DNA from 4 places in the Paenibacillus sp. RC21 genome. Region 4 is predicted to be linked to each of the others. Evidence: riboswitches for the same ligand, from Rfam matches in the RefSeq annotation. Region 4 holds a riboswitch; each other region holds the start of a gene.

Region 1 (7,387 bases), on a different contig from region 4:
CGCATCAACACAGGCATATCAGACGGAAGCACCTCTTTAACAGCCTGAATCACTTCAACACCGAACAGCGATAAATCCTGTCCATACTCATCTTCTCTTGTGTTCGTTAAAGGGGAATGAAATTGATGAATTAGATAACCATGAGCGCCATGAATTTCTACTGTATCAAAACCGGCTTCCACCGCGCGGCGTGCGCCTTCCTTATAAGCCTGAACCAGCTCCCTGGCTTCGGCTGTCGTCAAAGCGTGCGGCTCCTTAAAACGTTCGCTAAAAGCAATCGAGGACGGTGCGACAGGCAAATCAGCATCTTCAGCCTTGCGTCCGGCATGACCTAATTGAATTCCGATTTTGGCACCGTACTTGTGGACTTCCTCCACTATTTTACGGTATGCAGGAATATGCTCGTCACTCCAAATACCCAGATCATAATCTGTAATGCGTCCATCCGGGTGGACCGCTGTCATTTCCACAATAATCAGCCCGGTGCCACCTACTGCCCGGCTAACGTAATGGACGTGATGCCAATCATTGGGATTTCCATCTTTGGCCTCCACGCTATATTGGCACATTGGTGGCATTACAATCCGGTTTTTTAAAGAGAGTCCCTTTAATTGATAAGGAGTAAACAAGTCGGTCACATTGATCCATCCTTCCTTTAATTCCATGTCTCTACAATATGAATTGCAACCCCATTATACACCAGCTATCACTGGATACCGAATCCATTAAAAGGCTAAAAGTTGCGAAAATGCTGCTGTTTCGCTCAGGTTTAATAGAATATGTGCGTTTAGCTTCGTGATCTTCACTTACATCCGTTACACAGGGCATTTCCACTCAACCACTCAATAGTCTAACCTGTTCAACAGCATAATTTCAACATGTCAGGTACATAATAAATGAAAGCAACAGAAGGTACCACTGCACGGAAAGGGGGATACATATGCCGTACAGGGGAATATTGCCAATGATGGCACTGTTACTAGCATTTTCGAGTTTTCCCGTTCACGCGGACGCGCCTCCCGATATCGGAACGACTCATTCCAAGGAAGCGACTGTTGTTTCTTCAGCACATAAGAGCAGAGAACGAGCCACTCCCACATTAGCCATGCTTCGGAAAAAACATGCGGATATTTTTAAAATGTGCGGCCCGCATACGCAGCAAATTGCCCTGACTTTTGATGACGTGCCCGATTCCCGGTATACGCCGCAGGTTCTGGACATTTTGCACGCGAATGGGATCAAAGCCACCTTCTTTATTGTCGGTCACCGTGCGGAAAAACACCCGGGCATGATTCGCCGTATCGTACGTGAAGGCCATGCCTTGGGCAACCATTCCTATACCCATCCGGATTTTAGGAAGGCTTCACCGGAACGCTTTCGCAACCAGATTAAGAAAACAGAACATATTTTGGAGGCCACTGTCGGCTTTCGACCCAAGCTGATCCGCCCGCCCTATGGTGAAATTACGGAGCCTCAGATCCAGTGGGCGCGTCGACACGGCTACATGATTGTCAATTGGAACGTAGACTCCCTCGATTGGAAGGGACTCAGTAAAACACAAATTCAGCGTAATGTGATCCCGGCTACCGGACCAGGCTCCATCATTTTAATGCACGCAGGTGGAGGTCAAAGTTCCAATCTGAAAGGCACTGTTCAATCCCTGCCGGGTCTCATTCAGTCGCTGAAAGCCAAGGGCTACAAATTTGTCACGGTTCCCCGGCTACTTCACACCTCGGAGCGGAAATAACAGTAAAAAGGGCTGTCTTACCAGCAGATGCATTCTGCTCGTCAAGACAGCCCTTTATTAATCGACAAGACCCATATATGAATCTGAACCTGCGATTAAGCTATTTGATTATAGATCACAGATTATAGATCACAGATTATAGTTTACATAATATATATTATGTTCACTTAATTCATTTGCTTACATAAGTCTATTTATCAATGACATACAGCTTCACATTCTGAAAACCAAAGTCACTCACAAAAGATGGGCTGCCTGGAATGAAAATATCAATCCGTTTACCCGTGATGGCGCTGCCCTTATCGCGTGCTACCGCTACAAAAGATTGATCGGGCAGCCCCGGGTGGGAATAGCCTGTAACCAACACTTTCGTACCCAACGGAATTACGTTGGGGTCTACCGCAATCGTACCGAGCTTAAGCGGATTTCCGAAATAGTCCACCGCTCCCCATTTTCCATTTTCACTGGCTGCTGCGGAATACGCTGTGGCCTTCACGTCAACTACTTTGCTGTAGTTAAATGTTTTGCCCCATGCTTCAACCTGTTGATCGTCACCTGCTGGCGCTTTCTCGGAAAGAAGCTGAGGCTTCGAATCCGAAGCGGCCTTTAACTTGTTCTCGTCCGGCACCTTAATTTGCACTCCTGCATATATATTGCTGGCGGCAACATCCGGGTTCTCCTTTTGCAGATCTTCTACAGATACCCCGTAACGTTGAGCAAGTAAAAAGAAGGTATCACCTTCCTTGGCGGTATGAAGCGAAGCGGCGTCGGCTACCCCGGCTGTCTGCGCCAATCCTGCAATGGCTGCTGCCAGCACCGCAAATTTCATTGTTTTTCCAATACGTTTCAGATGTTTCAAAAGATATGTACCTCCTCTGTTATGCCTGCGAAGTTAGCTGTCGGATTCGGACTCAGGAGAAGCCCTATGCTTTTGTGCAATTCACCCCTAGGCAACCTTCCATCCATTCGTATGAAGACGGATCAGAAGTTACTGCCGTTGTTACGTCCCCCGCACTTCCCATGGTTTTGGGTCCCGCATTCAGCGTCTGTCGTAGCTGTCTGCTGCCCCGGTAAGTTTTGGCTCACTGCATAATATCACAATTTTGTAACCTTATCTGCATGAAAATGTTGGGAACCCTGAACATCATACTACATCTGTTACAATTTTGTCATCATGAAATCGAAATCAGTTACAAAAATCTGAACGAGGATGACAAAAAAAGAAAAAGCCCTCCCGTCAAACTTCCACCGCGGAGGGCTTACTTCATAGCCTTTATAAGCTCATTTCTTACAAAACCTTGGCAAGAAAATCCCGGGTACGATCATGGCTTGGAGTGCCAAAAACTTGCTCCGGTGTACCTTGCTCCACAATTTGACCGTTATCCATAAAGATAATGCGGTCTCCTACCTCGCGGGCAAAGCCCATTTCATGTGTCACGATGACCATCGTCATGCCACCCTCAGCCAGCTTCTTCATCACGTCCAGCACCTCCCCGACCATTTCAGGGTCCAAAGCGGAAGTCGGCTCATCGAAGAGCATCACATGCGGCTGCATCGCCAAGGCGCGTGCAATCGCAATCCGCTGCTTCTGTCCACCGGATAGCTGATTGGGATAGGTGTCCTTTTTGTCTTCAAGTCCAACGGTGCGCAGTAGCTCTAGCGCAATTTTCTCCGCTTCCTTCACGGACTGGCCTCTAACCTGAGTCGGCGCAAGCGTCAAATTTTGCAGCACCGTTTTGTGCGGGAACAGGTTGAAATGCTGGAACACCATCCCCATTTTCTCACGAGTCGCATTAATATTATGACCACGGGCTGTAATCGGCTCGCCCTCAAACAAAATCTCCCCGTCGGTCGGCTGCTCCAGCAGATTCATACAACGTAAAAATGTACTTTTCCCCGAACCACTCGGGCCAATGACGACAACAACCTCGCCTTTGGCAATATCTATATCAATGCCTTTTAAAATTTCATTTTTGCCGAACGATTTACGCAGTTGTTTAACGGTGATCACTGGCTCTCAACTTCCTTTCCCATAAACCCAACAGCTTCGACAAGCTGAATGTCATTACAAAATAAATAGCAGCCGCGATGACGAACGGACTTAATCCTTCGTAGGTGATGTTCTTAATGACTTGGGCCTGATACATAATATCCACCATACCGATGGTAGAAATGATGGAGGACTCTTTAATAATCGTAATAAACTCATTGCCGATCGCAGGCAGTACAGACTTGAACGCTTGCGGTAAAATGACGTGACGCATAGCTTTGCCTCGTCCCATACCGAGTGAACGGGCTGCTTCCATCTGACCATGGTCCACTGCCTGGATACCTGCACGGAAAATTTCAGCCAGATATGCCGAGCTATTCAGAGATAACGTAATAATACCGGACTGAAGTGGCGTAAAATTGACGCCCAGCGTCAAAGCAACTCCATAATGGATGATCATAAGCTGTACCAGCATAGGTGTACCACGTAGTACCTCTACGTAGGCCGTACCCAACCATTCAATGATACGTACACCACTCATCCGCAGCAGAGAGATGATCAGACCAATGATAAATCCGAACAGTACCCCGAGCGCAGACAGCAACAACGTGTAGCCGATACCCGTAACGTAAAAGCTGCGATATTTCCAAAATATATCCACGATGTTGTTGGATGAAACCTGTCGATCCGCAGAGAGCGCACTCGCTTCCGTGGAAAACTTTTCAATAGACCCGTCTGCTTTCAGGCGAGCCAACGTTTTATTTACAGATGCCAGCAGTTCAGCATTTCCCTTACGAATACCTACAGCTGTTTCTGCTCCCTCATCCTCAGGCACCGCCTTGGCGAGCGTTACAGTACCGTCCAACGTATATCCTTTAGCAACTGTATCTTCAATCACGACAGCGTTAATACGCTGTGTCCGAAGCTGGAGCACCAGGTCGGAGATTTTATCCAGCGAAGTTACAGCGACATTGGGCACTTTTTGAGCAATCTCTTCCTGAATACTGCCCTTTTGTGCGCCGATCTTCTCGCCTTTCAAAGCAGCCATCGTCGGATATTTGTCCTTATCCTCCGGACGTACCATAATGACTTGCTTGGAGTGGTAGTATACATCCGAAAAATCAATGCTCTTTCTGCGTTCATCCGTTGGTGTCATACCAGATAGTACCAGATCTACACGACCACTTTGCAGGGCAGGCAGTAAGGAGTCAAAGCTCATGTCCTCAATAACCAGCTCCGCGCCAAGATCCTTGGCAATTTCATTTGCAATATCAACGTCAAAACCTACAATGGTATCCTTACCGTTAATGTCTTTATGAAACTCATACGGCGGAAAATCGGCACTCATGCCGAGTACAAGTTTTGGCTGTGTCTTCGCTTCCGTCCCGTATGCAGTAAGCATCGGAAGACCAGCCAACAGCAAGATAACCGCCGTCAAAATCAGGGCGGTAAAACGATATGCCTTTTTCAATCTTTTTTTCTCTCCTTAAATTCTTTATAATAAATAAGATTGTGTCATTATAAATGAATATGCATGATTATGCAATGAATGTTATATTACAATTTCAGCATACCTGACGTAATACCTACATTACAGCTTTTACAAAGGAGTTTTTCCATGAATAACAAAAATACGATCCAACGTACCATTGAGCAGCATGCCCAACGTTTTAAGGACATTTCTTTATATATTGGCGCAAACCCGGAGCTGGGGAATGAGGAGTTTTTGGCGGCTGCTCGTCTAAAAGAGGAATTGGCTTTTCACGAATTTGAAGTTCAGGCACCTGTACTGGGTATCGAAACGGCTTTCATTGCGACTTATAAAGCAGCCAAACCCGGTCCGGTCATCGCTTTTCTGGCAGAATATGACGCCCTGAAAGGTCTGGGACACGCATGCGGACACCATTTGATCTGTATGATGAGTACAGGAGCGGCTGTCGGCCTCAAATCGGTCATTGACGAGATCGGTGGAGAAGTACGTGTATATGGCACACCTGCCGAGGAAACACGCGGTGCCAAGGTTCCCATGGCGGCTGCCGGGCTGTTTGATGATTGTGATATAGCACTCATGACGCATCCTTATGACTGTTATGAGAAATCAGGCAAATCGCTGGCAATTGATGCCGTACAATTCGAATTCTTTGGGCAATCCGCTCACGCAGCGGCCAGTCCCCACGAAGGTATTAACGCGCTGGACGCGGTGATTCAAACGTTCAACGGCATCAATGCGTTCCGCCAGCAGGTGAAGAGTACGGTACGTATTCACGGCATTATTAATCAAGGAGGCCAGGCAGCGAACATCATTCCTGATTATGCCTCTGCCCAATTTTATGTACGGGCCGCTACACGTCATGAACTGAATTCATTGACTCACCGCGTCATTCAAATTGCCGAAGGAGCGGCCATACAAGCGGGGTGTCGTCTGAAAACCTCGAATTATGAGACGTCTTATGATGAAATGGTGACCAACCGTGCGCTTTCTGATGCCTTTACCGCAAACCTGGTGCTGACAGGCATTCCGCAGGAGGACATCACGGAAGGCGAAGATCACGGCTCCATGGATATTGGAAATGTGTCGCTGCACTGTCCCGCCATTCATCCGTACATTCAAGTTATTGACGAGAAGCACGCCTTGCATACACCTGAATTCCGCGATTTGGCGATGCAGGACCGGGCGCTGGAAGGAATGTTGTTGGCCGCCAGAACCTTGGCCTGGACCGCATGTGATGTAATCATGAATCCTGAGTTGCTGACACAGATTAAGGAAGAATTCGCTCTGCTGAAAAGCAAAATTTAAATTTTTAATTTCGCCAAATTTTTAATTTCGTCTTCTTTCCAGAAAGGAGCAGTCATTATGAATCATATGAGCAGCTTTTGGGCGTTGTTTATTGTGGTCGACATCATTATTTTGTGGTTCTTTTTTCGAGCATTATATCGAAGGAACAGGGAAAATCGAAAAACACGCCGCCGTAATGCATTTTTTCTTAGCTCCCCGTGTCCCTCTTCCCTTGAACAGGGGCGGCATAAGGAGATTATAGAACTCATGCAGCTTCTGGAACGATCTATTCCAGCCTCCTACGCTCATAGTGTAAGGCGGCGTGTGATGGATGCCCATTCTCACCTGACGGATCAGGAATATGATTGGCGCTGGAATGAGCTCAAACGCTATTTTATGCTATGTGCAATTATGAATCGAGTGCCGATGTTCAGTCCAGATGTGGATGAATTGTGGCATGAAATGTTGATGTTTACGCGAGAATACCAGCAATTCTCGGAAGCCTTCTTTGGTCGCATGCTGCATCACGCCCCTCATTCCGACTCACAGCCGATGCCGGATGAACGGGCATGGTTTGACTGGCTGTATGTGGAATGCTTTGGCTGGAACCGTTATAGTGCGAGCTTATGGGGGACTTTTTTCAATCATCCATTACCGAATAACGAGCTTGCACACTATTACAAGCTGACAGCTTCCGGGCTGCCAGCAGGCAACCGTTGGAATACGCTGAAGGACATAGGCATCTCTCAGCAGGCACAGCAAGCGGTTCAGAGGATTATGGACCATCTGCGTAATCGGGTGAATGAAGCAGTGGATGATCCAGATGGCAAGCGGCTGCCGAAGGTCAACTATTTGCAAATAGATTATCTGCTGC
Region 2 (7,387 bases), on a different contig from region 4:
AGGAACCGGTTCCACAAAAGATATAAATAAAAACCGGATTTTGGAACCGATTTCTATTTGAATTATAGTGAATGCCTTTCCAGGATGTCAAGGCGCTATCAGTCAAATAACCACATATATCAACAATTATGATTTTGTTACTTTGATATGCTCCAACAAATCATGGGTTAGATCCTTTTAAGAAATTCATTTTCTTTGATTATATTCAAAACATTTTAACATGTAACCCAATTTCACCGAAGGCAAATGTTATGCTCCTATGTAGTTACTATCGCTTGATGAACTATTTACTCGGTGCTATTTTTACAATTAATCGTTTTTGTTCTTATCATCTTTATGATTTCTTAATTCCATATCTGACTTCATACCTAATAGAATAGCCACAAGGCCTAATCCCCAAAATACAATAGCATCATTTATCTGCCTTAATCGGTATGAAAGCTTGCAATTGAAAGCATCACAAAGCTTAAACAAAGTTTCCAATTGGGTCGTTTCTATATTTGTCTCGCGATATAATTTATTGATTAAATTTCTGCTAAGTCCCGATAAACTCATCAGCTCCGTTAAAAAAGCAGTTCCTCCAAATACGGAGAAACTGCTTCTGTGGTTGATCTTCCGCTTACCCTTCCAGCGCCTGCTTCAATTCCTCAGGCGAAGCGTCCCACCATTCCTCATTATGAGAAATCAGCAGGCTTTTGAGTGCTGCTTTATCCTGACTGCCGAGATCCTCCAGCATGAAACGACGCTTGAGCGCGTAATCCATACGGTTGACGTGATCGGCGAGGATTTTCCAGCCGCGTTTGGCTTCGTCGTCAATCAGCATCTCACAGGCAGTCGCGCCGCCGTACACACGTCCTTCGGGTGTGCGGTCCACGGCTACCCATACCAGCCAAACCTGGCGTCCGTTTGGTACATCCTCTTTATTGGTAGAAAACTTAATCCCTCGTTCTACTTTACTTTTGGCATGCATAGCACCGACATCAATTTTGGCCTCGCCGCGGTCAATAATGACCGGGGACATGCTGTTCAGGTCGATTGAACCTGCGCCGAAGCCCTTATGTTTACTCTTGCCACTGACAATGTTCAGTGCAATCTGTTTTTTGCCGTCCGGCTGATTTTCACTCATGCGTCACTAAGCCTCCATTTTCCGTCTTGACACTCATTCTACACTATAAATATTTTAACTAATAATCTCCCGAAAGCAAACATATACATGCTGTAGATGCTTGTCAACGGGAGGTATCCATTGTATGACCCCAGCACGCACCAAAATCGTTTTATTGTCTACACTAGCCCTCGGTCTCCTCGTAGGGACGTTATGGTTTGCCTGGCAGCCTGAATCTAAGTCCGATCCGCAATCCTTGGGCAAACCGCCGTACGATTCCCAGTCGGAGTCTGCGCTTGCGCCAAACATGGGCAAGCCTCTGGGGGCAAACATCCTGCCTGACGTACCCCAAAGTCCTCCACAGCCTGCTTCGGAGATTCTTAGCAAGCGTGTGGTGGAATACCACATTGACGTGTCTCTGGAAGAAGGACAGGTTTTGCGGGGCACCGAGACGCTTACATGGAAGCATCCGGGCACCAAAACCGTGAACGATCTGTACCTGCATCTGTACCCCAATGCCTTCTCTTCCATGGAAACCACCTTCATGAAGGAATCCGGGGGCAAGCTGCGCGGCGACACCATGCCCAAGAACGGCTTTGGCTCCATGACACTAACTGAACTTAAAACGGAAGACGGTTTATCCCTCCTGCACCGGACTCAATACGTGCAGCCGGATGACGGTAACGTGAACGACCGCTCGCTCATGAAGGTACGTCTCCCCAAGCCAGTCCGAGGTGGTGAAAGCATTACATTATATATGAAGTTTGAGGTAAAGCTACCCGCCATCTTCGCACGTATGGGCGCAACAGATGATTTTGTCATGGCGGGTCAATGGTTTCCCAAACTTAGCGTCTACGAAACCGCAGGACAGCGTGGACGCGCCGAGGAAGGCTGGAATCTGCATCAGTATCATGGAAACTCCGAATTTTACGCCGATTTCGGAATTTACAGTGTGCGGATTCGAGTGCCTGAAACATACATCGTGGCTGCAACTGGATTCCCCACCCGTGGAGCAGTCCGGCAAAATGGGCAAAAAATATATCAATTCTATGCCGATGACGTGCACGACTTTGCATGGGCCGCTTCACCGAATTTTGTAGCCGCAGAAGAGCCATTTTCCTCTGCCGAGGTGCCGGGTGTCAAAATCAAACTGTATCTCGACCCATCGCACAAGGAGCTCAAGGGACGCTATATGAGCGCAGCCAAGGCCGCTCTTTCCTATTACAGCAAGTGGTACGGGCCTTATCCATATTCGACCCTGTCCATCGTTGTACCACCCAAAGCAGGCAGCGGCGCGGGCGGCATGGAATATCCCACACTCATTACGGCTGCAGCGGCTGATAACCTGAATCCAGGCTATAGTCTGGAGCGGACAGTCGTTCATGAGATTGGGCATCAATATTTCTATGGAATGGTGGCAAACAACGAATTCGAGGAACCATGGCTGGATGAAGGCTTTACCTCTTATGCAGAGGAACGGCTCATGGAGCAAGAGTACGGACTTATCCCCAACTTGCCGTTACAGTCTGGACAGGTATCTTCCCCGCAGCCGTTAAACCGTGAGTCCTGGAAGTACGGCTCAGCTATTAAATATGCACAAAATGCCTATTCTCGGGGTAAGCTGGTGCTGCGTGGCATTGAACGCCAGGTCGGCGTAAAAAAAATGGACCGAATTATGCGTACCTACGTCCAGACCTACCGATTCAAGCATCCATCCTCACAGGATTTTCAGCGTATCGTCGAAAGAGTCACCGGACGTTCGTGGAGCCACTATTTTGAACAATATGTATACGACGGCCAGATGGCGGATTTTTCAGTGGATCGCATTACGAACCGCAAGCTGGCCAACGGATACGAAGCAACCATCACACTCAGCAAAAAAGGGGCAGATTATCCCAAGGTCCCTGTTCAAGTTACCTTCAAGGACGGTACAACGATATTCAAGGCTTGGGACGGCATGGGCAAAAGCACCACCTATCGACTCAAAAGTGCATCTCCGGTCTCCCATGTGATTGTTGATCCACTGTACACGATTGCGCTGGAGAACAAGCATATCAATAACAGTCTGAAGGACGAACTGAACGAAAAAACCCAGACCCGTTGGAGCATAAGTGTAACCAAGCTGCTGGAGTCACTGCTTGGAAGTCTGTCATGGTGAGGTGTCTATAGATGCGTACCGTTATAAAAGAAGGCTGGGCGCTTGTGCGCATACAATTTTATATTGTCATCATTCTATTTTTGTATCGACTGCTATGGGGCGTTTTTCTCTATCGGGTGGTACAATCCGCCGTTATTCCCCTACTACTGCGCTACCCTGATCAGGGTCAAAATGAACTGGGGCAGACCTTGTTTTGGATGGAGAGCCAGATTGCCCTGACAGACAATCGGGAGGTTCATATGTATCTGTGGATACTACTGGGGGCAACGGTGCTGCGTATACTGATTACCCCCTTCATCCGGGCGGGAATATACCAAAGTCTGCACACCCATGCGACCGAGCCGCAAAGTCTGTCTTTTTTCCGTGGAATGAAACGTCATGGTTTATCATCGCTGATCTATTACGTCATCGAGCTTGGGCTCTTGCTGCTCCCTGCTTTCTGGGTGGTGCCGAGGCTCTACCCTATCGTAGCCGGGGCGCTGCAATCTCCCGCCTATCTGCTGCATGTGCTGCCCTATGCCATCGGTTGGATCGCTTATGGCTGGTTCATCCGCCAGTGCATCCTGTACATGCAGCTAGGCACCGTAGGTGGTCACGCCATACTGTCGTCGCTGCTCGCCTTCTTTCGCCAAATCCTTCCGGCTATCGGTATTTCGCTTCTGCTCGGCGCAGGTGTGCTGCTTGTCCTTGGCCTATTCGGCACGGTGGCGATGATTTGGACTGGCATGCTGGCACTCATTCTCCAGCAAACGTATCATTTTGTTACCAGTCTGGTCAGGCTATGGCACATCAGTTCACAGTACCGCCTATGGCATACCGATATCTCCGACAGAGGTTGAACCCCCACTCCGTTCCTCCTGAGCAATTTCTGGCTGTCGAAAGGCGACTATCTATATCCATTCCTATCCAAATAAACGGCACATAACTGAATACTCTTAACAAAATCTGTTCCCGCGATAAAGGGAGCAGATTTTTTTGTAATTTTTTGCGATGAAACATTTGCCAAAGCCAGCCAACTTTGTTACAATAATCGCAGTGAACTGATAGTAACAACTTTGTAATCTTTATTGTAACCTTTACCTTAAAAACATCGTTATCGTGAATACTGCTCTCCAAGGTGCACATCTTAAGTTAAGCCTAATTCCTGGCACCTAGGAAGCGGGGGAACCAGTTTGGGTGAATTGATCTCGCAACAGAGTGGTCATAGGGGAACCTTCTACCGAATCCTTAAGCTAACCTCGCAGGCATTGGAAGGGGTATTTTTTTTTGAAGAAGAAACTAACAATCGCAGCCATGGGTCTTGCCATTGCCTTTACATCTTTTACATTCGGTGGCGGCAGTGCATTTGCAGACTCCAAGATGGACCAGGTCATCCAAGATACCAAAGGAACGAGCTACAGAAGCGGAGGCACTACACTCGACGGATTCGATTGCTCCGGCTTCACAATGTATGTATATCAAAAACTGGGAATTAAACTGCCGCATCAATCCGGATCACAATTCAAAATGGGATCTTCCGTATCCCGCGATGAAATGAGACCTGGAGACCTGGTGTTCTTCAACACCACAGGTAGAGGCATTTCCCATGTAGGTATCTTCATGGGTGAAGGGAAATTTGCTCACTCCTCATCTTCACGTGGTGTAGTTGTTAGCTCACTGAACGAAAATTATTACGCTAACCGATATGTCGGTGCCAAAAGAATTATGAGCACAGATGCTTACCACGCTGTAGCTTCTGAAACTCCTGATGACGACAACGTAGAATAACTAACGAACAGCAAGCTAACCTGAGCCGCAATTTGATTCTGGCCGGAATCGAATTGCGGTTTTTTATGTCCGCAACATCAGAAACGTTATTTTTACTGACGAACTGACACCTCAAAAGGTTTCAGTTTTTGCGAACATCGTCGGTTTTACCGTCACGACGGGGGGGAGTATATGAGCAGTAAAGCCTTCTTATTGAATGTATACCCGACTTGGGTATGAAATAAACACGCTTGCCAATCCCCTGCAACTTGTCTACAATCTGTTGTTAATGGTTTAAGTACTTGTAAAAGGAGGATGGGAAGACATGCCGGCCTCAATATCTAACTACCGAATCGTGCCGATGGACGAGCAGCAGGCGGCTGCGATATGTGAGTGGCGCTATGATTCACCCTACAATATATACGGCTGGTTACCTTGGGAACAAATGAAGGCGCTTGAGGTCGAATTTGGAAACCCCTCGCTTCGCCAGGAGCAATATGTAGCCGTACTGGATGACGAGAACATACTAACCGGATTTGCTCAATATTTCCCGATGATTGGCGTGACCCGGCTAGGTCTGGGAATGCATCCCGGATTGTGTGGACATGGCAGAGGCGCCGAATTTGTCCGTGCAATTGCCGAGGAAGCCAGACGACGCAACCCTGAGAATGAAATTGATCTGGAGGTCCTGACTTGGAATGGGCGCGCCATCCGGGCTTACAAGGCAGCCGGATTTGAGCTTACGGATACCTATGAACGTCAGACTCCCGATGGCAAGAAGCCATTTCATTGTATGGTATATCATCCCGACCACCAGCCTCATGTTCTATGATAAAAGCGCCTTCGGCATACAACTGCATTGTTGTATATCGAAGGCGCTTTTATCATACGACAGACCACGATTAGCTCAATGACTGCTACGCATTTTCTCAAAAGCTTCATTATATTGTTGGGCTTCCTTAATATCCACGGCCATAATGCCACCGTCATCCCAGGAGGTTAAACGCAGGGTCACGGTCTTATAATCAATCGTAATAAATGGATGATGATTAAATGCTTCCGATATAGCAGCAACTTCATCCACGAATGCAATCCCTTTCATAAAACTGGAAAAATTATATTTCCGGACAATCCATCGTCCTTCCTCCAGTTCCCAGCCCTCCAGCTTCTCCAGATGTGCTTCAATCTCTTCTTGTGTAAAAGGCATGATACGACTCCTCCCTGTTTATACGGAAGCCTTTCAGCCGCTTGAATGCGACCAAAACTACGATATATTGGTGTCCATATTACCACGGCCCCGTTGATAAATCCATAAAACGGCCTGTTCAAATCAAAGGTACCGACGTCAGCTCCTCATCTCCAATGAGCACATAGATACGGTGCTGCTCCGGTTCATAGATGACAACGCCGCTGCCCACAGCGATAACGGGCTCTGTACCCAGTGCATAAAACAGATCTTCAGCCAGCGCTTCATTGACTTCCTGACGCCCTGCCGGGTCCAGTCTGTCCCAATCTTCTGCTTCCATTTCGAAAAATTCATAGCTATCTGGAATGCGTCCCACAGCCTCTGTCAAATCGTTCAAAATTTGTTCATACTCCCGTCCGTGCTTCACTCCCATGCCATTTCCTCCAATTCTTCCACCATTCATTACATAATCACCTTATTATACCGGAAATTCGTACTTAACAAAAAAGAGAGTTTTGTCGATAAATACTATAATCCGTCTTGTAATGACGTGCCTGGGGCAAGGACGACCCCGGCGGCATGAAAGGATTCAAAATCTATTCTCATGGATGAGGTGTATCATGCAAATTTCAACCATTATCGGACTTGTACTCGGGATTGTGTCATTGGTCGTCGGGATGATTCTCAAAGGCGCGCCAGTGATCAACTTGGTCAACAACCCCGCTGCTTACATGATTATTTTTGTCGGAACGGCAGCAAGTATTTTTATGGCCTTCCCGATGGAAGAAATCAAACGCATTCCGAAGCTGTTCAAGGTTATTTTCACGGAACAAAAGCTTTTGGACCGTAAAGAGCTCATCGGCACGTTTACCGAATGGGCATCCATTACCCGTCGCGAAGGTCTGCTTGCGCTGGAATCCAAGGTAGAGGAGATCGACGATCCCTTTATGCGTGGTGGTATGCGTATGATTATTGATGGTAATGATCAGGAATTCGTGCGAGATGTTCTAATGGAGGACATTAACGCTACCGAGGATCGACACCGCTCCGGCGCGCTGATTTTCTCTCAGGCTGGTATGTACGCTCCAACGCTCGGGGTACTCGGTGCCGTCGTAGGTCTGATTGCCGCTCTGGCCGATCTTAGTGACATGGCCAAGCTGTCTCATGCCATCGCGGCAGCCTTTATTGCGAC
Region 3 (7,387 bases), on a different contig from region 4:
AGCAGCCGATACAACGTGTCGGCCATAGCTGATTCGTGAACATGATGTCCCTCTGCAGGAACGCGAAGCTGCTCATATAAGCTGAGACATTTTTTCAAATAGCCGGGGTCCCCATCCAGATGAAGTACCTTGCCGGGCATTTCAAAATACGTCGACTCCACCGGATCACTCCACTCCCCGATCAAAGCCGCCTGACTGCGGGCTGCTTGCTTCTGCCGTGCCTGCTGCAACAGATTGAGAGACTCATCCGCCTTAATATGGGCCTGCCGTGTCTTCCCGCTAATCTGGTCTGCAGGCACCTTGACCAGATCGTTCACAGGGGAATCGGCAAGCAGCCGAAATTCCGTCCCTTTAATGATCGCTTTATCCCGCTGGATGTCCTCAACGCGAAACGTGACATCTCCGCCATACGATTTTCGAACGACCAAGTCTCCTAAAATCATCACACTGTATCACCCCTCCCATATCGTATGGGTGAATGCACAGTTTGGTTCCTTATCATGCTCAGGAGCTAATACAAACCAGCCACAACCGTGCAAAGCGCAACCAGAGACTCTCTGACTGCTGCTAAGCGATAGCTCTTGCGTCAGATCAGGAAATCCCGGCTTCCAGCAACACAGCGCTCAGACGCGCAAATTCCTCGATACTCAGCGTCTCGCCCCGACGGGAAGGCTCTATGCCTGCCTGAAGCAACAGCGGCTCCAGCGTGTCCCTGTTCTCTTTGGTAAAGAAGCGGCTTTTCAGGTTATTCGAAATGGTCTTGCGACGTTGGGCAAATGAAGCATGTACGACTTCGAAGAAATGCTGCTCGTCCACCACCTCTACCGGAGGCACTTCCCGCACACGCAAACGGATGACCGCCGATTCTACATTCGGCTGGGGAATAAATACCGTATTCGGTACGATGCAGACCAATTCGGGTTCGCTGTAATATTGCACTGCAATACTCAAACTGCCGTAATCTTTCGTCCCAGGAGACGCAGCCATACGCTCAGCCACTTCCTTTTGGATCATGACGACGATATTCTCCAGAGGGAGCTTGTCCTCCAGCAGCCTCATCAGAATCGGTGTAGTGACGTAGTACGGCAGATTAGCGACGACGCTCACTTTACTAACCCCGGCAAAATCGGAAGCGAACACCTCTCGCAAATCCAGCTTTAGCACATCCCCATGGCGTACCTTCACATGCTCATAAGGGGCCAGCACCTCTTCGAGAATAGGCAGGAGCCGCTGGTCAATTTCCACAGCAGTAACTACCTTGGCCGTTTGCGCCAGCTTCTCAGTCAAAGCGCCAATCCCCGGACCGATCTCAAGTGCGCCCTTCGTTTCGTCCAATCCCGCAGCATTCACGATCTTGTTCAGAATATTTTGATCAATCAGAAAATTTTGTCCCAAACTCTTTTTGAACGAAAACCCGTGCCGCTGAATAATTTCCTTCGTGCGCCGTGGTGTTGCTATATCTTGAATCCCTGTCATACGGATATCACAATCCTTCACTTTCAATTTGTGCCAGCGTACCGGCAAATTCCTCACGGCTGATCTGGAACACAGCGAGCCGTTTATGTAGCTGCTTACCGTTACAGTAACCAATGCCCAGCACATTACCCAAAGTCATACGTCGTGCAGCAGCATTCGGGTGGGTGATAAGTCCGGCGTCAATCAGGTCCGCCCAATCAATTAGCGGATCGGCCCCTTCCACCGTCGTATGCACCCGTGCGAGAGCATGTCTGATCGCTTCAGGCGAGGCATTCTCCACGCCAATATCCCCTTTACGCGTCGCTTCTGCCTCTGGTATAAAGGCCTGCTTGCAGCCGGGCACCTTGGAGGCAATAATTTTGCGGATACGCTCCCCTGCATGATCGGGATCGGTCAAAATAATGACACCCCGCCGCTCCTGCGCCAGCGCAATTTTGCGCAGCGTCATTTTATTAATGGCGGAGCCCCCCGTTTCTATCGTATCCGCTTCGACAGCACGGCGAATAGCCACCGTATCATCCCGACCCTCTACCACGATCACTTCCTTGATCATTTGCGTTTCCCTCCACTGCTACACAGTCAGCTATATTCATCTTTCCCAGCTTTTGAAAACAAAATAAGAAGAGGGTATCCTCTTCTTAGCATGCATAACTATGATGTTAATACTATCGCATTGCCCTAAACATATACAACACGTTTTTAGTTCATTTCAGGCTTCACTGGTCCAATCACATATACGGTTTTACCGTGCTTCCGACCAAACTGATTGGCTTGACTCAAACTCTCATAATACACATCGATTTTGTGGCCTTTAATTGCGCCACCGGTATCCTCCGCACGGCGGAAGCCCACCCCTTCAATATACACCCACCAGCCGATTGGAATCACACTCGGATCGACAGCGATGGTGCGTCCTTCCGTGACACGCGTGCCGGATGCGGTACGTGTACCGATACCTGGCTCCTGTGACGAATACGCCGTCATGGAGACGTTTTGTAATACTTTGTTATATTTAAAATTCACACCTGCTTTACGGACAGCATTGTCCGAACTAACCCGTGTTGCCTTAACGGCATCTTCAGGACCGACGGAAGCAGCCAGAACGACCGGCTTTTTCTTCGTTCCTACCGCAATCACCTTATCCACACGATTCTGCGCGACTTCCTTGTTTACCAGCTGCTTGGATACCAATTTTCCGTCATGGTATACCTTTTGAACATGCTGGACCACAACACCCGTTTTACCGCTTTGGATGACCCGATTATCGCCTTTATAGAGACTTGGATCGGCCGTTTTGATGACCTGATAAGGTACCTGTTGCTTCTGTTCGACCTGCTGTTTCTTCACACGGATGATTTTTATGTCCATGTTAGACGAAACAGAAGCATCCAGAGCAGGATAAACTTTATCATTTGACGATAATTTATAGCCCGAGGTGCGAATGGCACCCTCTACTGTATTTTCTGTTGTGTACAATTTTTTCGTCTCATTGGCTAAGGATACTTTGACCTGATTGGCACGTTTGATGACTACGCGATCCCCATCCTGTACTGCTCCGTTCAGCGGCATCGAAACCGTATCATGCGGCTGAAGTGAAATAGAATGCTCTTTGAGCAAATCTTGGAGCTGGGATTGTCGGGTTTCTACCGCAGATGCCTTACCATCGATGACAAAAAAGACCTGTTTTTTAGATTCAGTGTACACCAGAATTGAAATCATAATCGTTAGTGCGATTAGAAAAATAGCAACCAAAGCAGCCTGGCGCACATTTTCTTGCTTCCAACGCAATACGTAAGACATGCTGGATGAGCGTGACTCATGGGTCTCCTCTTTTTGGAAAATGCCCATTTCCTCCGTCCTCCTTACATAGCCCGCCGTCTGGAGTAAGACATAGTTGAGATTGACGTGACTATAACAGATTTTCTACAAGACAAGCCCGTAATGCGACTGTCCTGCACCATGTACCCGTCTTCGCGGCATGCTGTCCTCCCCTGTTTAATCACAGTATGATGACAGATTTTCTTTTATTCACAACAAAAAAAGCCAGAGAAAGAGACTAGAGAGCTCTTTCGTGGCTTCCGGCATGTGCGAATATGCGGAAAAATCATGCACGAGATGGCTTCTCTCTTGTTACGCTTACGGGGTTAGCTGTCGGGTTCGGACGTAGAGAGACGCCCTAGCTTGGGTCAACCGCTCATGGCGGTCGCCTTCACATTCACCCCGAAGACCCAGAAAGAAATCGAAATACGGCCCCTCCACCTGTTCAATCCCATCCGGGAAAGGATTTCGGTCGAGCCGGCTGGCGGAAGAGACGCTCCCTTCTTGCCATACGCCGGACGTACTGTAAGCCATATCGGTTCCCCCGTTCCCTGTAAAAGGGACTCAGCGAGACTGGTTCATGAAATGAGCTGTTGATGTTTACACTCAAACAACAATTCACTGAAAAGATGATATCCTGTTTCTATGCATGTTGTAAAGCAGGTTTCAAGTACATTTTTCAAAATATTCGGTTAAAATATTGTAATATTCTTGAGTTTCCTGCAACAAATTCATGATTAGCTTCGTCTATCTCTTTATTTTGATCGATTTCTTCACTTTTTCACTTAATGTCAAATCGTTCCAAGGCATTTTGGGTCGTTATTGACACTAATTCCTCCACCGTAATTCCCTTGATTTGGGCAGCCGCCTCTGCGACCAGTCCCACGTGTGCGGACTCATTTCGCTTCCCGCGGAACGGATGAGGCGTTAGGTAGGGAGCGTCCGTTTCAATGAGCAGACGGTCCAGCGGCACCTGTGCGAGTACCTCCTTTGGCTGCTTGGCATTTTTGAACGTTATTGGCCCGCCAAAAGAGAGGTGAAAGCCCATATCCAGCACCATTTTAGCCGTCTCCCAGCTTCCGGAAAAGGAATGCATGACTCCGCCAACCTCACTCGCTTTTTCTTCACGCAAAATCTTAACAATATCTTCATGCGCATCCCGGTTATGGATGACAATTGGCATGTTCAGCTCACGAGCCAGTCCAATCTGGTTGCGTAGCACCCGATGCTGTACATCCTTCGGTGATGTGTCCCAATAATAATCCAGACCAATCTCCCCGATCGCCACGACTTTCTTATGACTGCATAACGATACAATCCATTCCATATCTCCCTCCTGCATCGTAATCGCATCCTGTGGGTGCCATCCAATCGCCGCATAAATAAAATCATACGTCTCAGCTAATTTCATCGTGGATGGAATCGTCTCACGATTAAATCCGATATTAATCATGCGGGTTACTCCCGCTTCGACAGCACGTGCTATAACTTCTTCCCGATCTTCGTCAAATTGCGGCGCATCCAGATGGGTATGAGTGTCAAATAAATTCAAAATTCATGTCCCCTTATTTACTTTTATTGGCATACATTTGTCTATTGTTTGACAAAATAATTCCTTATTTCGGCAGGAAGCTTGTCCTTTACCCCATCCAATTTGTTTTGGGGATAGTACATGTGATATTTACCCCGGTGAATACCGCTAATGGAGCGCACAATTTCCGATACTTCGGAAATTTCTCTCACTTCTCCTTTACGTCCAAGCAGTAAAATCTGGTTGTCCGTCGAGCCACCCTGCCGAAACACATCATAAGGAAGATCCGTCGGAAAATCAATTTCCAGATCATATTCGGGATGCAAACCAACCTGCTTCAGCGCTGTCCGAATGTCGTCAATGGTATCTGTATCCATATTTTCAATCTCTACATATTTATACAGCTTGCGATCCATAAAACGGGCGCTCAAATCACTTAAAATCTCGTCCTTTTCCTGTTTCCACTGACTGAATACTGTCTGAATCAAAGACTCGTCGAGCATCAAATATTGTTCCACCGTAAGCTCCCCCCGAAAGAGATCCGGCAACGGTTCCAGCAGAAAACTAAACTCATATCCGTTTCTAAACAGCTCCTTCGCCCGCTTGAAAATCTTACGCAATAAAATTTCCGAGCTGCGCGTTACAGGATGAAAATAAATTTGCCAATACATCTGATAGCGTGACATCAGATAATCCTCTACCGCATGCATACCTGACTCCTTCACAACAATTCTTCCATTATGAGGACGCAGCAGCCGTAAAATACGATCCAGATCAATGGTGCCATAATTGACCCCCGTCGAGTGGGCATCCCGCAGCAAATAATCCATACGGTCCGCATCCAATGGGCTTGTGATCAGGTTAACGAGAATTGGCTTGTCATACGTTTTGGCAATGACCGCAGCCACCTTCGCCGGAAGCTCCTCATCGACTTGCCTCAGCACAGCGTTAATCTCCGTATTCCCCAATACAATCCGGCATGTCCAATCCTCGTGGTTCATATGAAAGGCTTCTTCTATAGAATGGGAAAACGGGCCATGCCCCACATCGTGCAACAAAGCCGCACACAGCGCGACTAAACCTTCTTCCTTCGGCCAATCCGAAAATTCGCCGCGTTCAAATTGGGAAATAATACGCCGTGTAATCTCGTACACACCTAGCGAATGCGAAAAACGGCTATGCTCCGCTCCATGAAAAGTAAGATAAGATGTACCCAACTGCCGAATGCGGCGCAAGCGTTGGAACTCTGGAGTATTGATCAAACGCCATATCACTGTATCCTGAACATGGATATAGTTATGTACCGGGTCCTTAAAAACTTTTTCTTCACTGAGTGGCTGGTGCAAGATATCAGCTCCTTTAATATTCTGAATAATGGATTAAGATACAATAAAATCCTAAACGATCTCCTTCATTCGACATCGCTTGTCGTAATATGTCGAATTATAGCTTTTCGACATTTCCAAATCGACAAATGGCTAAAATCATCAATAAAATAAGGTAATACACACGCATCATGCTCTTTATTCTAAATACTTTTGCATAATTAACCTGTTAGCAAATATTTAAGGTTGACTGTTTTGGGAATCGTTGGTATAGTAAATATCAGAAAAGAGAATATTTTGTCGAATCATGACACTTATATTATTTTAAAGGCGAGAGGAGCCTGATTTATTATGATGAAATCCACTGGTATTGTAAGAAAAGTTGACGAGCTCGGACGTGTTGTTATTCCAATCGAATTGCGCCGCACATTGGGTATTGGCGAAAAAGACGCTTTGGAAATTTATGTTGATGGCGAACGCATTATGCTCAAAAAATACGAGCCTGCTTGTATCTTCTGCGGTAATGCCGAGAACGTAATTTACTTCAAAGGAAAAATTGTTTGCCAAGATTGCATCTCAGAAATTCCAACACCTGTGACAAACTAAGATTTTTAGTATATAATAGACTTATAAGAGATTGTTAATTCTAACCTTTTTCATATATACTCCTTGTTGCCTTCCACGGTTTGAACCCAACCGTCGGAAGGCCCTTTTTTGTTTATGGAAGTTTTCATAAAAGAGCGTTATATACATCCCTTTTGGAAATGGAGCGATCAGTAGCTGTACGCTTCATAGCGTCCTTGCGTGTCAGCCCTTCAGTCTCATAATGCGCAACGTGGGCCTCCAAAGATAAGGACTGCCACCATGCCTGTCGCTCCTCTTCCTCTTCTGCTTCGTTTTTCCCTTCAACTACCAGACAATATTCACCAAGCGGTGGATGCTCCTCCAGTTTGGCAAGGCATTGCTTCGCCGTTCCTCGTATCCATTCCTCATGCAGCTTGGTCAACTCACGTGCAAGCACCACTCTGCGTTCCCCCAATGTTTCCTTCAATACCGTCAACGTCCGCACAATACGGTGAGGGGATTCATAAAACAGGATCGTGCCATGTGATACCTGAAATGACTGTAGCAGCCTCTCGAGATCCTTTTTCTCCCGTGGAGGGAATCCGGCAAATGTAAATCTTTCGGTACCCAGTCCGGAGGCAATCAAAGCTGACAATGCTGCGTTTGCCCCAGG
Region 4 (7,387 bases):
CCATTAGCTCAGTTGGTAGAGCACCTGACTTTTAATCAGGGTGTCGAAGGTTCGAGTCCTTCATGGCTCACCATTTATATTTTATTATGCGGTCGTGGTGGAATGGCAGACACGCTATCTTGAGGGGGTAGTGAGCGTATGCTCGTGGAGGTTCGAGTCCTCTCGACCGCATCAATGAATAAACGGAAAAGTCTCTGGTAGTAGAGGCTTTTTTTTGTTTGTGCAGTAATGTAATAAAGTAATTATTATGAAGAAATAATGATTCCATAGTATAATATAAAGCCATAATGTTATAGAATGATAAGTATAAACTGATGAAGTGATGGTGAAAAATATGGACACTCAACTGTTAGGGAATATATCAGAAAATATTTTGGGCTTGTTTCCAATGGTGAAGAAGAAATTTTTCACCTACGGTCCGCTCGATTTCCCATTACATTTGTCGCCTAATAACTTTCAGGCATTACTGTTGCTGCGAGAAGTGCGTTTGTCTACGGTATCTGATTTGTCCAAACTACTTAATGTCTCACGCCCGAACATGACTCCTCTGCTGGACAAGCTGGTGGAGCTTGGGTTGGCTGACCGCCAGTCGTGTGACTCGGATCGCAGAGTCGTGAACGTGGCGATTACAGAAGAAGGCGATGCTTTTTGTGAACAGGTATTTCATACCTTTTCCAATAAAATTCAAGAGAGACTGGTGCTTCTGCCAGAAGAAGATTTATCACACTTGAGTGAAACTTTGAACGAATTGAAGCAGATTCTACTTAAAATTGACAACTATAATTTGTAATGGGTGTACACGAGCTGACTGAGGGCCGCCATTTTCTTCGGAAAATAGGCGGTTTTTGTTGCATATTGTGGTATAATGAAAGCCAACATACATAATTCGGCAATTTTGGCACACGTGATCTTTGAAATGGGAACAGGGGACATGATATGGTTATTTGAGAGTCTGCTGGGGAGGAAGGAACTTCTATGCAATCTATTTACCAACGTATTGAAGAACTTATCAAGGAACGTGGAATGACAAAAAAAGCGTTCTGCGAGCAGTTGGGTATTAGTACAGGGAACTTTGGGGACTGGAAAAGAGGAAAAACGACGCCAGGCACGAATAAGCTCATTGAAATCGCTTCGTTTTTTAATGCCAGTCTGGATTGGATCATGTTGGGGCGCAATGTGCAGGGTGAGGCGCTGAGGGAGTCGAGAGACCCTTATTTTTTTGGAGTTTCAGGGCAACTGGATTGCCAGGGGGAATCGCTTAGCGAGGTGGAAAAGGATTTTATACTTGAGTATATTGAATTTACCCGCTTTCGTAAAGAGAAAAGGCAGGAAGGTTCCACTACGGAATAATCGGGTGCGGAATATTAAAGTAATGATAACCGAATAAGTATGGTTGAAATTTTGGGAATAGTTCAAGAAAAAGTTAGGGTGTCGGAGGGGATAATTTTGGGAGACCAAACGATTTATCAGCGAATTGAAGCCTTGATTAAGGATCGGGGAATGACGAAGAAGGCGTTTTGTGAAAAGCTCAAAATCAGCTCGGGTAATCTTGGAGACTGGAGAAGAGGTAAAACAACGCCGGGAACGATGCATTTAATCCAGATTTCGGACTTTTTTAATGTATCGCTGGATTGGTTAATGAAAGGCGTCAAACCGGGTGAGGGTGTACTTCAGGAGCAGAAGGCTGCTTATTTTTTTGGAGTGATGGGGCCATTGAATTGCCAGGCAGAGGATCTGGATACAGAAGAACAGAATTTCATATTAGAATATGTGGAATTTGCGAAATATCGTAAGCAAAAAGGTGAGAATGACAAAACACAGCCTGAATGATCTTCTCGCTAAAGATCACTCAGGTTGAAAACCCGTAAAACGGACCGACGGGTTCGATTGACGAGTTTATTTGGGTTGCCGATGTTATAGCGTGCCGCATGCTTGGGGGACGCTCACATCGTTGGTTTCAGAGTGGTGATGCCTCCTTATAATCGTTATCGTCGATGTTGAGGATTGCAGCAACTTGTTTTCTGTACCTTTGTGCTTTGCGGGTGCCGTGAATCAGATTGGACAAGCGTGAAGGCGGGATGTTATGCGTTTCACAAAATGTTTTCTGATCCAGCCGAAGTTCGACAAGCCTTTGTTTGATGGCCCACCCTAAGGAGGTGACAGGCATTTTGTTGTTCAAGTGAAATCGCCCCTTACGGATTCTTGCGGAATAATTGGTGTGTTATAATAATCATCAGTAAACATGTTAGAATTAACCATCTAAAACTATGATACACGTTTATACGTGTTTTTACAATCTAAAATACGTAATTCAGATAAAAATATAACTTAATTAAGTGATGGATGTCTGGATAATCCATCTGGAGCCTGTTAATTGTGTGAAATTGCAGTTGTATTCTGGATAAAAAGAGCACTCTGCCACTGGAAAAAGTGGTGGGAGTGCTTTTGTCGTTGGTACTGGATTGGTGAAAACAGGCATCAGGGGGATGCTGTAGGCGTATAATGGGGCCGGACAAAGGAATCAGTGAATTTCACCCGCGCTGGTGGTTGCTGCTCATATAGGGTGGCTGAGCAATGTAGGAGCTGGACCAATGCCTATGCAGAAGGCCACGCTGAAATGCGGTTGGCTCAGACTCTGGGGTGTTGAATTGTTTCCATGCGGTTAGAAGCTCGTTGGTCATTCGCTGAATAACAGGATTCTTTTCCTCATAAGGGGGATTAAGCAGCTTGGAAGCATCTTCGACACAGAAGGACACTGCTGCGGCAAGGTAGCCGTGAATGGTCTGCTCTACATCATTTCCAAGGGAAACGTTAATCCAACTATGAACGGTTGCAAGTGTACCAATCGCATTGTATTGGATGAGTGTAGCTTCGAGTTGGTCGAATTCAAGCCAAGGGTACAAGGCTTTGGCGAGCTTAAGCAGGCGTTGGCCGGATAGGCGTGACTCTTTCACGTGTTGTAGGGAAGAGCGCTGGGCGTGCAGCATTTTATCAATGAGGGCGATACGCCAACCATCATTTTGCTGAACGGCAATATAAAGGCTTTTGATAGCCATGCCATCGAGGGATGTGAACTGAGGAAGCAGATCAGTGCGTGCATAGTGTTCCAGGTCTTGTAAACAGGTTAAGCGGCCATTGCGAAACAGCTCCTCCAGCCCGTAGGAACGAGTGAAGCCACCGACAGGCAGGGAAGGGTCCAACAGCAATGCGTAGTTCAGCAAACGATTGCCTTTGTGCAATGCGGTTCGCCTCCTTGGAGTAGAATATTTATGTTATATTAAATGACTTTAAAAATGAATTCAGAAAAAAATTAGAGATATTATGTAATATATATTTACACTCATAGTGTTGATATGTCAAATTAAATATTTTTATAGCTTTTATATGTTAGTTTATTTGACATAAAAATAATTATTGTATTTATGTTTACAAATAGAATACAAGGGAGTATAATAAATCTGTTGCCTCAAAACATTAGAATTTGCGGTCGTGGTGGAATGGCAGACACGCTATCTTGAGGGGGTAGTGGGCGTACGCCCGTGGAGGTTCGAGTCCTCTCGACCGCATTACATGCAAGACACAGTTAAAAAAGCATCCTGACACGTTTTTGACGTGATTGGATGCTTTTTTTTGTTATATAAGCCGAACTAAAATATCCCTTTTTCCTAGCCACAGGAGCAGCCGTTTGGATTGGCTGCTTGTGAACAGGGATGGACCTGTCAGCTTTGTTGCAAGAGCTTCTCGATATCCCCCGCCAATTTATCCGGAGTTGTCTGTGGGGCATAGCGCTTAAATACGTTACCTTCGCGTGTAATCAAAAATTTAGTAAAATTCCATTTGATTGCTTTGGAGCCTAATACGCCCGGAGCTGTTTGGGTGATGTAGCGGAATAAAGGGTGCGCCTGATCGCCATTGACATCTATTTTGGCAAACATCGGAAATGTAACTCCATAGTTGATCTGGCAAAACTCCGAAATTTCCTCGCTGGAACCCGGCTCTTGCTTGGCAAACTGGTTGCTGGGAAACCCTAAGATTTCAAGACCCCGCTCATGGTATTGGTCATATAGCTCTTGTAGCGCCTTGTATTGGGGGGTTAGCCCGCATTTGCTGGCTGTATTCACGATGAGCAGTACTTTTCCTTCGTATGTGGACAACGGAATTTCTTTCCCTTGCAGGGTTTGTGCATCATGTTCATAAACGGTCATGGTTTTCCTCCTAATTTGATATTCTACAATTAAATTGTAAGCAATTTAACGAAGAGTTGCAAGTCTATAAATAGATGTAATGCGCCGTCTGCTGCTGTAAAATCGTATTTTGTCCAAAACGGCAAATGGCACTGCAAATGGGGCAAATAGCGGTGTTTCTCATGGTAAAAACAGGTTCAATCGGCGTTTATCAGGTACATACAGCACTTTTCCTTTCTCTTTTACAAAAAAAGGACAAAAAATGCTCCCCATACGCCAATATTGACATGCCTCTTCATTTTCGAAAAGGGATGAAAAACCGAGATTGAAGGAGCTGGGAGAAGGATATTTGTGTTGTAAGCGCTATTATTAATCTTTTATGCTCCAAAGACCGATTTATAACCCCGCAGGTGAGCTTTACAGTGTTCCTTGCGCGGGTGTATGATTCAAGACGTAATTTCAAATTAAGTGAATGAAGCAGCAACGAATTGTCTATAGCGCTGAATTTTGCAGTTGCAAAAGCGGGGGAACCAAACGAGATCTATGCGGCTTTTAAAGGGCCGAGTGTCTCAAGGGGTGAATTTTCTGGCCAAGTGTCAGAAATAGGGCGACTCTCACGTCCGAATCCGACAGCTAACCTCGTAAGCGTACAGGGAGAGGCAACAAACCGCCGTGTGCAGCCATGGTTTATTTTATCATGGTTACGTAAGAAGCCGGAGGAAAGCCTTTTTCCTTTGGCTTCTTTTTGTTGTCTTTTTATACCGGGAGAGGAGCTACTGATGGAAGGTCGGCTAATCATTGTCACTGCACCGAATGAAACGGGCAGAAATTTTGTGAAATTGCTTATGTTCAAAAAACTGGCGTTTGCGGTTCTTACGAATAGCGCTCAGGAGGAACGACAGCTCAAAAAAATGGGTGTGGAGCATATTGTGCGCATCAATACGATGCAAGCGGGGAAATGGAATTTTCCCAAAAAAGAAATTGGCTGCGTGTATTTGTTCGAGAACAGCTTGAATCTGACGTGCCGTTTTCTGCAAATATGCCGGCCGCTGACATCAGATTCGATCTATGTCATTACACACGGCTGTAATCCTCAAGGGATTTATCGAGGTTTGGGAGCGGACCATGTGATCTACACTTTGAATGGAGAGGTGGGTTTCCTGCTGAACGGATAGTCGCTTACGATATGGCTAATATAAATTAAAATTTTCAAAGTAATTGTATGTTGATTTTACGAGGGTGTAAGAATAACGATCTGAGGACAGATACGGGAGGGTATGAACATGATGGATATATACATGCTGCTCGTGATGGCTGCGAGTTATGGAGTGATACTGCTGTTTGTACGCTGGTGTGATGCACAGACCTCCAAAGGAGGGCGAAAAGGATGATGGTTGTGCTTACGCTTACGGCTATTGTGTTTGTGTATTTAATCTACGCACTCCTGAATCCTGAAAAGTTCTAATCAGCTAAACAGGATCAAGCGGGCGGGGAACAGCAGATCATGGATGAAGCATCAGAGGCAGCGGGCTTTCGCAAACGTGTGCAACGCCTGGTGCTACGAACCCGTCTGTTATTCCAAACGCAGGAGCATTTTGGAGGAGGGAATAGATGATGGAGCTGCTGCAAATTGGAATTGTGATTGTGATATTGCTGCTCTTGGTGAAACCAGTGGGCACCTATATGTATCATGTATTCTCAAATGAACCGAATCGGACGGACCGAGTGTTTGGCGGGACGGAGAAGCTGATTTACAAGGTTATAGGATTGAAAAAGCTGGAGAGCATGCGTTGGACCACGTATGTGATGAGCTTTATCGCTACGAATGTCGTGCTTGTGGCGATCAGCTATGTGCTACTGCGCTTGCAGGGACTGCTCCCCGGTAATCCGGCTGGAAACGACAATATGGAAGCGTCACTGGCTTTTAATACAGTGATCAGCTTTATGACCAATACGAATCTCCAGCATTACAGCGGAGAAAGTGGACTTACGTATATGACGCAGATGGCGTTCGTTACGATGATGATGTTTACTTCGGCTGCTTCCGGTTTTGCGGTTGCTGCGGCTTTTATGAGAGGATTGACGCGGCGCGGTGAAGGAATGGGCAACTTTTTTCAGGATTTTATCAAAGCAATTATACGGATTTTTCTTCCGTTGGCCTTTGTGCTTACGCTGGTGCTGGTCGGACTGAAAGTACCGCAGACGCTTCAGCCTACGGCGGATATCACGACGATGAGTGGAACACAGCAACAGATTGCCTTGGGACCCGTTGCTTCGATGGAATCGATCAAGCACTTGGGGACGAACGGGGGCGGTTTCGATGGGGCCAACTCGGCGCATCCTTTTGAAAATCCAAGTCCCTGGACGAATGTGCTGGAAATTTTGGCGATGTGGGTGATGCCAGCTTCTCTGCCGTATACCTTTGGGCTGTTCGCTCGTAATCGCAAGCAGGGGTGGATTATTTTTAGCTCCATGATGGTACTGTTTCTCGTATTCCTATCTATTACGTACGTGTCAGAGAAAACGGGTAATCCGCTGATTCAGGCACTGGGGGTGGATGCTTCTCAGGGAAGCATGGAAGGGAAAGAGGTCCGCTTCGGCATCGGACAATCGGCACTGTTCACGGCGGTAACGACGGCGGCTACGACAGGTTCGGTCAATAATATGCACGATACACTGACCCCGCTGGGCGGTATGGCTGCTTTGGGTGAAATGATGCTGAACGTCATTTTCGGCGGTAAGGGTGTCGGGCTGATGAATATGCTGATGTACGCGATTCTGGGTGTATTTATATGTGGATTGATGGTCGGCAGGACCCCGGAATTTATGGGCAGGAAGATTGAAGGCAAGGAAATGAAGCTGATCGCAATTGCCATTTTGGTACATCCGTTTCTCATTCTGGTGCCGACTGCGCTCGCTTTTATGAGTCATTGGGGATACGATGCGGTCACAAACCCCGGATATCACGGGTTGACTCAGGTGTTATATGAATATGCGTCATCTGCGGCTAATAACGGTTCGGGATTTGAGGGGCTTGCGGATAACAACGTATTCTGGAACGCGACAACGGGTATCGTTATGTTCTTCGGACGATATGTATCGATTGTTGCACTGTTAGCTGTAGCAGCTTCATTGAATGCCAAAGCACCGACTCCAGTGACGACAGGCACACTTCGTACGGACAACAAGCTGTTTGGGGCGAT

Evidence for each region. Region 4 has a riboswitch for cyclic di-AMP ahead of ABIA61_RS12230 (hypothetical protein). Riboswitches for the same ligand answer to the same signal wherever they lie in the genome.
Region 1: another riboswitch for cyclic di-AMP. It lies ahead of ABIA61_RS05070 (3D domain-containing protein); the one in region 4 lies ahead of ABIA61_RS12230 (hypothetical protein).
Region 2: another riboswitch for cyclic di-AMP. It lies ahead of ABIA61_RS25675 (C40 family peptidase); the one in region 4 lies ahead of ABIA61_RS12230 (hypothetical protein).
Region 3: another riboswitch for cyclic di-AMP. It lies ahead of ABIA61_RS24825 (resuscitation-promoting factor); the one in region 4 lies ahead of ABIA61_RS12230 (hypothetical protein).

The regions. Positions count from the first base shown of each region.
Region 1 is NZ_JBIYCS010000001.1:1,163,237-1,170,623, forward strand. It holds gene ABIA61_RS05060 (NADH:flavin oxidoreductase/NADH oxidase) at 1-638, opposite strand, end outside; gene ABIA61_RS05065 (polysaccharide deacetylase family protein) at 941-1,747, shown strand; gene ABIA61_RS05070 (3D domain-containing protein) at 1,938-2,606, opposite strand; cyclic di-AMP (ydaO/yuaA leader) riboswitch at 2,614-2,789, opposite strand; gene ABIA61_RS05075 (amino acid ABC transporter ATP-binding protein) at 3,036-3,758, opposite strand; gene ABIA61_RS05080 (ABC transporter substrate-binding protein/permease) at 3,745-5,208, opposite strand; gene ABIA61_RS05085 (M20 family metallopeptidase) at 5,356-6,534, shown strand; gene ABIA61_RS05090 (glycine-rich domain-containing protein) at 6,592-7,387, shown strand, end outside.
Region 2 is NZ_JBIYCS010000015.1:14,666-22,052, reverse strand. It holds partial or broken gene ABIA61_RS25695 (helix-turn-helix domain-containing protein) at 436-612, opposite strand; gene ABIA61_RS25690 (YwhD family protein) at 620-1,126, opposite strand; gene ABIA61_RS25685 (M1 family metallopeptidase) at 1,251-3,263, shown strand; gene ABIA61_RS25680 (hypothetical protein) at 3,275-4,102, shown strand; cyclic di-AMP (ydaO/yuaA leader) riboswitch at 4,388-4,525, shown strand; gene ABIA61_RS25675 (C40 family peptidase) at 4,530-5,030, shown strand; gene ABIA61_RS25670 (GNAT family N-acetyltransferase) at 5,335-5,841, shown strand; gene ABIA61_RS25665 (4a-hydroxytetrahydrobiopterin dehydratase) at 5,917-6,216, opposite strand; gene ABIA61_RS25660 (hypothetical protein) at 6,335-6,628, opposite strand; gene motA (flagellar motor stator protein MotA) at 6,816-7,387, shown strand, end outside.
Region 3 is NZ_JBIYCS010000012.1:78,593-85,979, forward strand. It holds gene yabG (sporulation peptidase YabG) at 1-443, opposite strand, end outside; gene rsmA (16S rRNA (adenine(1518)-N(6)/adenine(1519)-N(6))-dimethyltransferase RsmA) at 592-1,476, opposite strand; gene rnmV (ribonuclease M5) at 1,484-2,029, opposite strand; gene ABIA61_RS24825 (resuscitation-promoting factor) at 2,176-3,324, opposite strand; cyclic di-AMP (ydaO/yuaA leader) riboswitch at 3,594-3,874, opposite strand; gene ABIA61_RS24830 (TatD family hydrolase) at 4,076-4,846, opposite strand; gene ABIA61_RS24835 (HD domain-containing protein) at 4,888-6,171, opposite strand; gene ABIA61_RS24840 (AbrB/MazE/SpoVT family DNA-binding domain-containing protein) at 6,502-6,756, shown strand; gene rsmI (16S rRNA (cytidine(1402)-2'-O)-methyltransferase) at 6,881-7,387, opposite strand, start outside.
Region 4 is NZ_JBIYCS010000003.1:528,117-535,503, forward strand. It holds tRNA gene ABIA61_RS12180 (tRNA-Lys) at 1-73, shown strand, start outside; tRNA gene ABIA61_RS12185 (tRNA-Leu) at 89-171, shown strand; gene ABIA61_RS12190 (MarR family winged helix-turn-helix transcriptional regulator) at 335-790, shown strand; gene ABIA61_RS12195 (helix-turn-helix domain-containing protein) at 976-1,350, shown strand; gene ABIA61_RS12200 (helix-turn-helix domain-containing protein) at 1,447-1,830, shown strand; gene ABIA61_RS12205 (XRE family transcriptional regulator) at 1,958-2,179, opposite strand; gene ABIA61_RS12210 (urease accessory protein UreF) at 2,532-3,221, opposite strand; tRNA gene ABIA61_RS12215 (tRNA-Leu) at 3,484-3,566, shown strand; gene ABIA61_RS12220 (glutathione peroxidase) at 3,720-4,205, opposite strand; gene ABIA61_RS12225 (hypothetical protein) at 4,331-4,513, shown strand; cyclic di-AMP (ydaO/yuaA leader) riboswitch at 4,673-4,848, shown strand; gene ABIA61_RS12230 (hypothetical protein) at 4,964-5,359, shown strand; gene kdpF (K(+)-transporting ATPase subunit F) at 5,575-5,649, shown strand; gene kdpA (potassium-transporting ATPase subunit KdpA) at 5,799-7,387, shown strand, end outside.